3 regions of the Paenibacillus sp. LX16 genome follow, and region 2 is predicted to be linked to each of the others. Evidence: riboswitches for the same ligand, from Rfam matches in the RefSeq annotation. Region 2 holds a riboswitch; each other region holds the start of a gene.

Region 1 (3,141 bases), 1.7 Mb from region 2:
ACAGTCAAGCGAGACGCTCGTCTGCACCCAAGCCCGAACAGTGGCTTCCCGGAATCGGCTGTTGCTGGTGCACTGGGGATTCGTCTTGGAGGCTATAATGTGTATCATGGCGTGCGCTCCTTTCGTGCATACATGGGCGATTGGATACGACCGCTAGAGTCGAAAGATATACGGCATACAATCCAGCTGATGTTCGCCGTGTCCAGTATGTTTGTAGGATTGTGTTTGTTAGGAGCTGCAGGTTGTTTTGCCTTGGGATGGGTGCGGTGAGGAGTGACACACTGAATAATGATCGAGCAGGAAGTGACATGATCTTGAAACAAGATATAGCAGTAAAAAGGACAGTAGAATACGCACAAAGTCCGAACTCACAGGAGGATAAGGTGCCGTATGATGCTAAAGAAGATCTGCATTGGGACATGGAACTCGTGTTAGTTCGTCACGGTACAACCTTATGGAATAAGGAACGTCGATATCTGGGACACTCCGACTTAGGTTTGCTACCGGGAGCAGAACAGGAATTAAAGCCTTTGCAAGAAAAATTGCAAGGGCAGTCCTTTGCTCGAATCTATTGCAGCGATTTAATGCGATGTCGCCAGACCTTGCAGATCATTGTGCCGGAATCAGAATTGACGTCTGGAGGTTCCCTATCTATTATGTCTCCTATGATGGAACCACGTCTGCGAGAGCTTCATTTTGGCGAGTGGGATGGAAAAACGTATGACATGCTCAAGGATGTGTCGTTGTATTGCGCTTGGATTGATGAGCCGCAACGGATAACCCCTCCTGGAGGAGAGTCTTGGACAGATTTTGTGAATCGCTTGCGGAAATTTCTTGACTCTCTGTATGAATGGCGTGTTGCTATGGAAGTTCAACCCATGGATTTGACTGCTGCGCCGCCCTCTGTTTTGGTCGTTACGCATGGTGGCGTAATTCGTCAGCTAGCTTGCATGCTGATACCGGGCCATGATTTTTGGAGTCTGAATCCGAAGCCGGGAGAAGCATTTAGGATTCAATTGAGGCTGGCAGGACCGCACAATTACATAGCGGAAATGCTCCCTCATTAGGTTAGACACCAGCGGATAAAGAGGCTGTTTGGGTTGTAAGCCGCCTCATTTTAACCTATAATCATCAAGTAAAAGAACGGCTTGACTACCACTACATCAAATATCCAGCAGACGAGGTCGGCGCAGTGTGATGAAACTATGGTTTCCCTTGCCTGCGCTGTTAAAAGGGAAGTCGGTGTAAGTCCGGCGCGGTCCCGCCACTGTAAATGGAAACATGCCGGTTAGTCCTGCTTTATGTGCTACTAAGCATATGAAGGAATTTCAGGACATGCATCTTACCATAAGTCAGGATACCTGCCCGTTTGCCTGTCACCATAATCCTTCGAGGAAAGGATGACGTGTTCGCAGTGACTGTCCGTGCGGAAAGAAGCTGCCGCCTGCGCACGATCTGCGCTAACGTGACCCCTGTGTCCTGATATGAGGATGCGGGGTTTTTTTGATAGGAAAAGAAGGCTGGATTTAGAAGATATCTGATGATGCTCAAGTAACGCTCTTAACGATTTTTTTATGAAGGGGTGCAAATCATGGCAGGAAAAAAAATAAAGGTTTGGACAACAGGTCTATTGGTTCTGATTTTGGCAGTTGTGCTGAGTGCATGTGGAGCTAATGGGAAAAATGCTGAAAATAAAGAGAACCAGACTTCTTCACAGCAGCCAGGAAAGACCGTAACCGCACAAGAGCCTCCGGGCAAAACAGTTTACCCACTCACAGTTAAGGATGCAACAGGACAGGAATTTACATTCAAAAAAGCGCCGGATAAAATCGTTTCCGTCTCCCCGGCAGAAACCGAGGCGCTGTTCTCCATCGGGCTGGATAAGGAAATAGTTGGCGTCTCCGACTACTCTGATTACCCGGAAGCAGCTACGAAAAAGCCTAAAGTGGGCGGTATTATGAAACCGAACGAAGAGGCGATCATTGCTGCGAACCCGGAAGTCGTTTTTGCAGGGATATCACTTAGTGAACAGGCTACGACCAAGCTGCGCGACATGGGAATTATGATTTTTAAAACGGAACCGAAGACAGTTGAAGATGTCATAGCTAACATCGAATTGTATGGGGAAATCACCGATCATCAGAAAGAAGCGAGAGCGGTGACTGACAAGATGAGAGCAGATGTAGCGGAAGTGAAAGAAGGAGTTAAAAATATCGGTAAAGGGCAGAAGCTGCGGGTATACGTCGAGTTTTCACCAGGCTGGACAGTTGGTAAAGGCGAGTTTATGGACGAGCTGATTACGTTGGCGGGCGGTGAAAATGTAGGTGCCACGCAGAAGGGGTGGTACCAAATTAGTGAGGAAAATATTATTGCTGCGAACCCTGACGTGATTTTGTACAGCAAAAGTGTCAAGGACGACAAAACTGGTCAAACGCTCGGCGAAATCATTAAAGCTCGCAGTGGATGGGATCAAATATCGGCTGTTCGCCACAACCGGGTGTTTGCCGTGGATGATAATTTGATCAGTCGTCCGGGTCCACGCGTAACGGAAGGTCTCAAGGAAGTGGCCAAGGGCGTGTATCCTGAAATTTTCAAATGAACCGTAAACTGATCGGCTTTGGAGGGACAGGTCTTGTCCTGCTGTTGCTGACGCTGCTGCTCTGTCTTGGCATCGGCTCGGCCAAGCTTCCGGTTAGCCAGATCACGGGCATTCTGGTTAACCACCTTCCGTGGTTAGGCGATACGTTTACACCGGATTGGAATACATCCTCAGAGCAGATTATTTTGAAGGTCAGATTGCCACGAGTGTTACTGGGAATGTTGGTAGGAGCAGCGCTGGCGCTGGCGGGAGCCGGATTTCAGGGTGTGCTGCGTAATCCTTTGGCTGATCCGTATACACTGGGGGTATCCTCGGGGGCTTCGGTAGGAGCGGCAGTACTGATCTATTGGGGCCTTCAATTTTCATTTGTTGGCATATGGACGCTGCCGCTAGTGGCATTTACGACCGGAATGCTGACGCTGTGGATGGTGCTGACGTTGGCACGGGAAGGTGGAAAAATTCCGACACAAAGTCTCATTTTGTCGGGTGTGGTGATGCAATCCTTTCTGGGAGCGGTTGTTTCCTTTCTGACAGCCATGTCG
Region 2 (3,141 bases):
TTAATAGCAAGTGCCTCCCCGTTTGGTTGTTCGTACAAAACTCTTTAGCTTCCGCAACTTTTCGAGCGTTAAAGCAAGCCGTCGCTTCGTCCTGGTTTACAGTACGACGCTGTGAACGACCTGCAAGATCTCTCGCTTCGCTCACTTACTAGCTAAAAAATAACTTGACTGCTAGGCACCTAAACGGCACGCTAACATGGCTTGTCAGGAAATGGTCAGTTAACAAATTAAGCCCCCGGCTAATCACCGGAGGCTTTTCAAACTCATTCTCTAAATCACTAAGGAATTTTTTACGGGTAAATTCTCTAATAGTTAAATTTGTCTCAAAGGCTGTCTGAGAAGAATCAACAATATAGTTCTTTTGTTTGGTAGCTGCTCCCAATGCTGTTATCCTTATAATAGAAATTCCACAAGGTTTGCTCACTAATTTTCCGATCAACTCTTTGGATTTGTCGCTTTTCAAATTTTTTTCTTCCTCAATTTTTTGGAGAAGGAATAACCAACTGCTTTTTCAGGCCTTTGGAATAATGTATCTTTTTTAATAGCTTGTACAAATTGATCTGCAATCTCGCTGCTAAATTTTCGTTTATGCTTCTCTTTTAGATTCATTAAGTAGTCTGGTACAGTTTTCGGGACATTATGAGGGAGACGGAATGACCGTCATTTCGTGCACGCAATGAATAGCCATAGTCTTAATTTTCCTTATCGTTCAAATTTAAACTATTGTGCAGCATTTATTGACAAGCCTGTCACAACAAAATAAGATCGTAATGGAAAGAAATAAAGGAAGAAAACAGGTGTGAGCCGGACGACTCTATGTACGGGGTTTTGTTGAGACCATGTGGATAGTTGTTGAGCGTGTTCACTTAAAAGGGAAGTTCGGTTGATTCCGACACGGGCCCGCCACTGTATACAGGCATCAGCAGGATACTGCTGGAGCTTTCAGAACAGCCACTGGAACTGTGAAGAACCGGGAAGGCCTGAAAGATACGCCTGAAGTCAGGAGACCTGCCTGTTTTGACATCACTGTCAGACCCACGGGATGCTGGGGAGGTGGTTAGGCGTGCTGCATACGGAATGTCTGAAACCGAGCTGATCCCTTCTATATTATTAGAGTTGGCTTCGAGGTGAGTTCTGACATTTTATAATGAAGGCATTTCTGACTGCTAATTAAGTGGTCTGGAATGCTTTTTTCGCGTTTTGCGTTAAGTTTATATGATTTTACAAGATAGAGGAGGGCTCATGAAATGATAAGCAATCGTAGTAGGCGTTCATGGTTCGTATGTACAGGGGTGATGTTGCTGCTGGCAGTTATGGCTCTTTCGGGATGTGCCAGCAATAAGACGTCGGATAGCTCCGGCAAGGGGGAGAACGCGTCAGCACAACAAACAGCGACAGATAAAAAGCTGGTAATGGCGTATACATGGAAACCGTCAGGTGTTGACCCGCACGGAGATAATAGCTGGGATGTGATGCGATCTGGTGCAGGTGAGACACTGATACGTTTGAATGAAAAGCTGGAGCCTGTGGCTTGGCTGGCAAAGGAGTGGAAGCAGGACAGTCCTACAGTTTGGACGTTTAGCTTGCAGGATAAAGTCACTTTTCATAATGGAAAAAGTATGGATGCAGCAAGTGTAAAAGCGTCTTTGCTACGTTCTATCGAGAAAAGCCATCTGGCGAAGGATTTACTGAATGTGAAGTCCATTGATGTAAGCGGCCCGCTGGCCTTGAAAATCACGACAAACCAGCCGAATGCAGCGTTGGTGTCCAATCTAGCTGATCCATCGACGATTGTACTGGATGTGGCATCGATGAAAGATGAGCACAGTTACCCAGCGATGACAGGCGCCTTTAAAATCAAAGCATTCAACAAAGACCAATCGTTGGTCGTAGAGCGTTATGACGGATATTGGGGCGAGAAGGCACGATTGGCTGAAGCGACGATGAAGTTCATTACGGACGGGAATTCGCGCCTGATGGCGCTGCAATCCGGCGAGGTGGACGTAGCGACGGATATTCCGGTTGATAACGCAGAGGTACTAAAAAAGAACGACAAGCTACAAGTGCTGTCGGCTCCCTCCTTGCGCACCCATATGATCGTGTACAATATGGAATCGCCAGTATTCAAGGATGCGGCGAACCGTAAGGTGGTGGACAGCCTGATTCCACGCACATCGATTGTGAGTGCCGTCATGAGGGGCTTCGGTACGGAAGCAAGCAGTCCGTTCCCGAGCATTCTTCCCTTCGGTAAAGTTGAGCGTAAAGCGCTGGACGGAACGGCGGATCAGCTGTTAACGAAGGATGGCTGGCAGAAGGACTCCCAAGGGACATGGACTAAGCAAGGCAAGCCGTTCGAGGTTACGCTGCTGACTTTTCCTCAGCGTCCGGAGCTCTCTGTTATGGCTGAGGTCATCCAAAGCCAATTGCTGAAAGAGGGAATCCAGGTCAAGATTCGCAAGGTGGAAAATATCGACGAGGTGTTGACCAAAAACGATTGGGATTTTGCTATGTACAGTATGCTTACTGCTCATACAGGAGAGCCACAATATTTTATGGACATGTTTTATTCTTCGAAAAGCGAAGCCAATGTAAGCCGTTATAGTTCCAAACCGTTGGAGAGTATTCTTAACAGCTTGAAGCTGGCGAAGGATACAGCGCAGCGTAATGCTGTGACACTACAAGCGCTGGATATCATCAATACGGATTTGCCACAGTCGTTCATTGTGCATCCTGATAATGTGTTTGGCGTGAAAAAAGGGGTGGAGGGTTTTACACCCCATCCGATCGAGTATTACTACATTACAGCGCAATCCGATATTGCGGAATAACGAGCTGCGTATCCTATGATTCGTTTTATACTGGAACGTGTGGCGCAGCTGCTCATCATTGTATTCGTTGTATCCACGCTGACTTTTGTACTGATGCGGCTGGCTCCTGGTGACCCTGCTACCATTTTGCTCACCGCGCATAATGTTCCTGCCTCTAAGGAAGCGTTAACGACGCTACGACAGGAACTGGGCTTGAACGAGCCGCTTCATATTCAATATGTGAACTGGCTGCGGGATGTGTTCACAGGGCATTGGGGCACCTCGTATGTATCCAAGGAATCCGTGCTAGCCGAACTGTGGAACAGACTGCCTG
Region 3 (3,141 bases), 220 kb from region 2:
CCTCTGCCCTTAATGCCAGAGCCAACTGTAAAGCAACTTGACTGCGTGGAATATCATTACGTTCAAAAGACCAGTTCAAAATGGTCACAGGGCCTGTAAGCATTCCCTTAACAGGCTTGGAGGTTAACGATTGGGCGAATGCCGTTTCTTCCACGGTCATGGGCTGATCGAAGGAAACGTCTCCGTATATAATCGGCGGTTTGACACAGCGGGAGCCGTAGGACTGCACCCATCCGTTTTGCGTAAAAGCAAAGCCGTTCAGCTTCTCGCCAAAAAATTCAACCATATCGGTCCGCTCAAATTCCCCATGTACAAGCACGTCAATGCCAATGTCCTCTTGAATATCAATCCATTCCTTGATTTGCTGTTGGATGAACGCCCGGTATTGCTCGGCAGACCATTCTCCTTTGCGATAGTGCAGGCGGGCCTTGCGGATCTCGGCGGTTTGCGGGAAGCTACCAATGGTCGTCGTAGGCAGTGGAGGCAACTTCAGCTTATTTTGCTGAATCTCACGACGCTCGGCGAAAGGAACGCTGCGTGACAGAGGCTCTTTGGCCAACAGGTCGGCCAGATCGGCAGCTGTCTGTACGCGTGCCGCTGAACTGTTGAAACGGGCTACCGCGTCCGCACTTTGCTCAAGCTTGGCGAGTGCGGAAGGATCGTGTTTGCCAAGTGCAGCCGTCAGGACGGCGATTTCCTCCAGCTTTTCATCGGCAAAGGCCAGCGCTTGCACCAGCTCCTTGTCCAGCTTTTGCTCTGCCTCCAGACTGACTGGCACATGCAGCAGACTGCATGATGGCTGTACGATAAGCTGTGCGGCAGTGGTTTGTTCTGCTAACTGACCCAACAGGGCAGCCACAGCGTTCAGGTCGCTGCGCCATATATTGCGTCCGTCAATGACCCCAGCGCCCAGCGTTTTCTCTTTAGGGAAGCCATGCTGCAATATATGCTGAAGATTTTCGCCATCATCATACACAAAATCAAGACCCAGCCCTTGTACAGGAAGTGCGGACAGACGCTCATAATGGTCCAGGCTGCCAAAGTAGGTTTGCAGCATTATATTTAAGGAGGGCGCAGCTTGGTTCAAAACTTCATAGACTTCCTGAATCATGTCCAGATCCTCTGCTGGGAATGAGGTGGTCAGGACAGGTTCATCGATTTGGACCCACTGGACACCTTCTGCTGCTAGTTCAGACAGGACACGGGTGTATAAAGGCAGGAAGGTTCTTATAATAGAGGCAAGCTCCTTACGATCATAGCCTTTGGATAGGGTAACGAATGAATAGGGGCCGATGAGGACTGGTTTCCCATCAATGCCTAGTTCTTGTTTTGCTTCACGATAAGCCTGTAAAGGTTTATTCTCAGTGAACACCGGGACTGCGTTTGCCAATTCAGGAACGATGTAGTGATAATTGGTATTCATCCATTTGGTCATTTCACTGGCGGTTGCTCCCTTCTGTCCACGAGCGATCCCGAAATACACGGACAGAGGAACCGGACCCGCAGGACGATAGTTGAACCGTTCGGGTACCAGACCGAACATCACAGATGTATCCAGCATGTGATCGTAATAGGAGAAGTCTCCGACAGGAATGCGATCAATCCCCTTGTCACGCTGCTTGCTCAGATGCTCCAACCGTAATTTTTTCATTTCCGTCTGCAGTTCGCCTTCGTTAATGCTGCCGTTCCAGAAGCGTTCCAGTGCTTTCTTCCATTCCCGATTTTCGCCGATACGCGGATATCCCAGATTACTGCTAATTAAGCCGGACAATTCAGGCCATTCAATAACGGACATGTACTTTCCTCCTAGCGGGTAGCTGTTTTATTTTTACGTACCAAAAAAGGCATTCTTCCCCCCATAGTTAAAAATAAGTAAGGGAAAGAATGCCTCCGTGATTAAAAAATCAAAAATACGGCGACTGCTCTTAACACCTCCCTATCTTCCGTAGGTACTTGCGATGTTGTTAAAATAGGCAGGTCTCCTGACTTACGGATCATGACGCTCAGCATTCCTTCCCGGTCTGTGGACCAGTGGATATATGAACAGCTGAAAGTTCCCCGTTTACAGTGGCGGGACCGTGCCGGATTTGCACCGGCTTCCCTTTTAAGTCTGATCTGAATAGAACAGACACCTATCTCCAAGCTATGCGGTTAAGGTATGACGAATAATTATGCACTCGTATACTTGTTCACCATCATAAGTGAAACTTACAGGATGCGCAATAGAAACCCCAATGGAATCTGTTAGCTATATGAAAAAAAGACAAGCCTTACCCATGATGGGGACTTGTCTTAGATTAGATATAGCCTCTTGCTTGCTGGGTAAGCATCGCCTTATGTCAATGAAACGGTATAGCCTGCCTGAATGCTGGCTTTTACATCTACCAGACGCTGGTTGCGACTGCCCCGGAAGGGAAGGGTCAGGTCCTTTTGCTGTTCTACAAAACGACCATCCACAATCACATCGCACAAAAGCGCTAGCTCCTGTCGCTCCTGATCTGTGAGTAAATCTTCATAGACAAAGCCAGTATAAGCCCACACGGTTCGGTCGGGACAGGCCTCGCGGAAATCACGCACAAATTGCGAGCATTCTGCTGCTGAGAAAAACGGGTCTCCTCCGCAGAGAGTCAGTCCGTCCAACAACGGATTTTCCATGATGTCACGAATGACCTCCTGTTGTCGTTGGGGGGTGAATGGCTCACCTGCACGGAAGCTCCACGACGCTGGATTAAAGCATCCGGGACAGGCATGACGGCAACCGCTAATGAACACGACGGTGCGCAGGCCGTATCCTTCGTTCAGAGATTCCGGAATGTAGCCACACAAATTCACTTATGTTTCACCCGGTCTCGAACTTCTGCCTGTTTTGCAGCATTAAAGCGAACGGTATAATCTCCTGTCAGATATCCGGTTACCCGACGTAAGCGCTGAAAGTGTGTGTGCTCCTCATCTGTGCCACATTGGGGGCAGCTTGTTCCGATAATCCCTTCATAACCACATTCCGTACAACGATCCACCGGATGGTTGATGGAGAAGTAGCCGATGTTCTGATGCAGCGCGTACTGAACAATTTTAAGAAACGCATCCGGGTTATTCCGCGCATTACCATCCAGCTCGATGTATGAAATCGCACCAGCGTTG

What was found. A riboswitch is a leader RNA that binds a small molecule or an ion and turns the genes downstream of it on or off. The one in region 2 is predicted to bind cobalamin.
Region 1: it holds a riboswitch for cobalamin, as region 2 does, so the genes downstream of both, T3H97_RS07035 (ABC transporter substrate-binding protein) here and T3H97_RS25465 (ABC transporter substrate-binding protein) in region 2, are expected to answer to the same signal.
Region 3: it holds a riboswitch for cobalamin, as region 2 does, so the genes downstream of both, metE (5-methyltetrahydropteroyltriglutamate--homocysteine S-methyltransferase) here and T3H97_RS25465 (ABC transporter substrate-binding protein) in region 2, are expected to answer to the same signal.

What each region holds. Positions count from the first base shown of each region.
Region 1 covers NZ_CP141152.1:1,538,588-1,541,728, forward strand. The annotation lists gene cbiB (adenosylcobinamide-phosphate synthase CbiB) at 1-270, shown strand, start outside; gene T3H97_RS07030 (histidine phosphatase family protein) at 309-1,067, shown strand; cobalamin riboswitch at 1,190-1,383, shown strand; gene T3H97_RS07035 (ABC transporter substrate-binding protein) at 1,592-2,599, shown strand; gene T3H97_RS07040 (FecCD family ABC transporter permease) at 2,596-3,141, shown strand, end outside.
Region 2 covers NZ_CP141152.1:5,679,659-5,682,799, reverse strand. The annotation lists gene T3H97_RS25470 (hypothetical protein) at 149-463, opposite strand; cobalamin riboswitch at 827-1,030, shown strand; gene T3H97_RS25465 (ABC transporter substrate-binding protein) at 1,248-2,828, shown strand; gene nikB (nickel ABC transporter permease) at 2,844-3,141, shown strand, end outside.
Region 3 covers NZ_CP141152.1:5,462,896-5,466,036, reverse strand. The annotation lists gene metE (5-methyltetrahydropteroyltriglutamate--homocysteine S-methyltransferase) at 1-1,795, opposite strand, end outside; cobalamin riboswitch at 1,956-2,151, opposite strand; gene nrdG (anaerobic ribonucleoside-triphosphate reductase activating protein) at 2,335-2,832, opposite strand; gene T3H97_RS24475 (anaerobic ribonucleoside triphosphate reductase) at 2,829-3,141, opposite strand, start outside.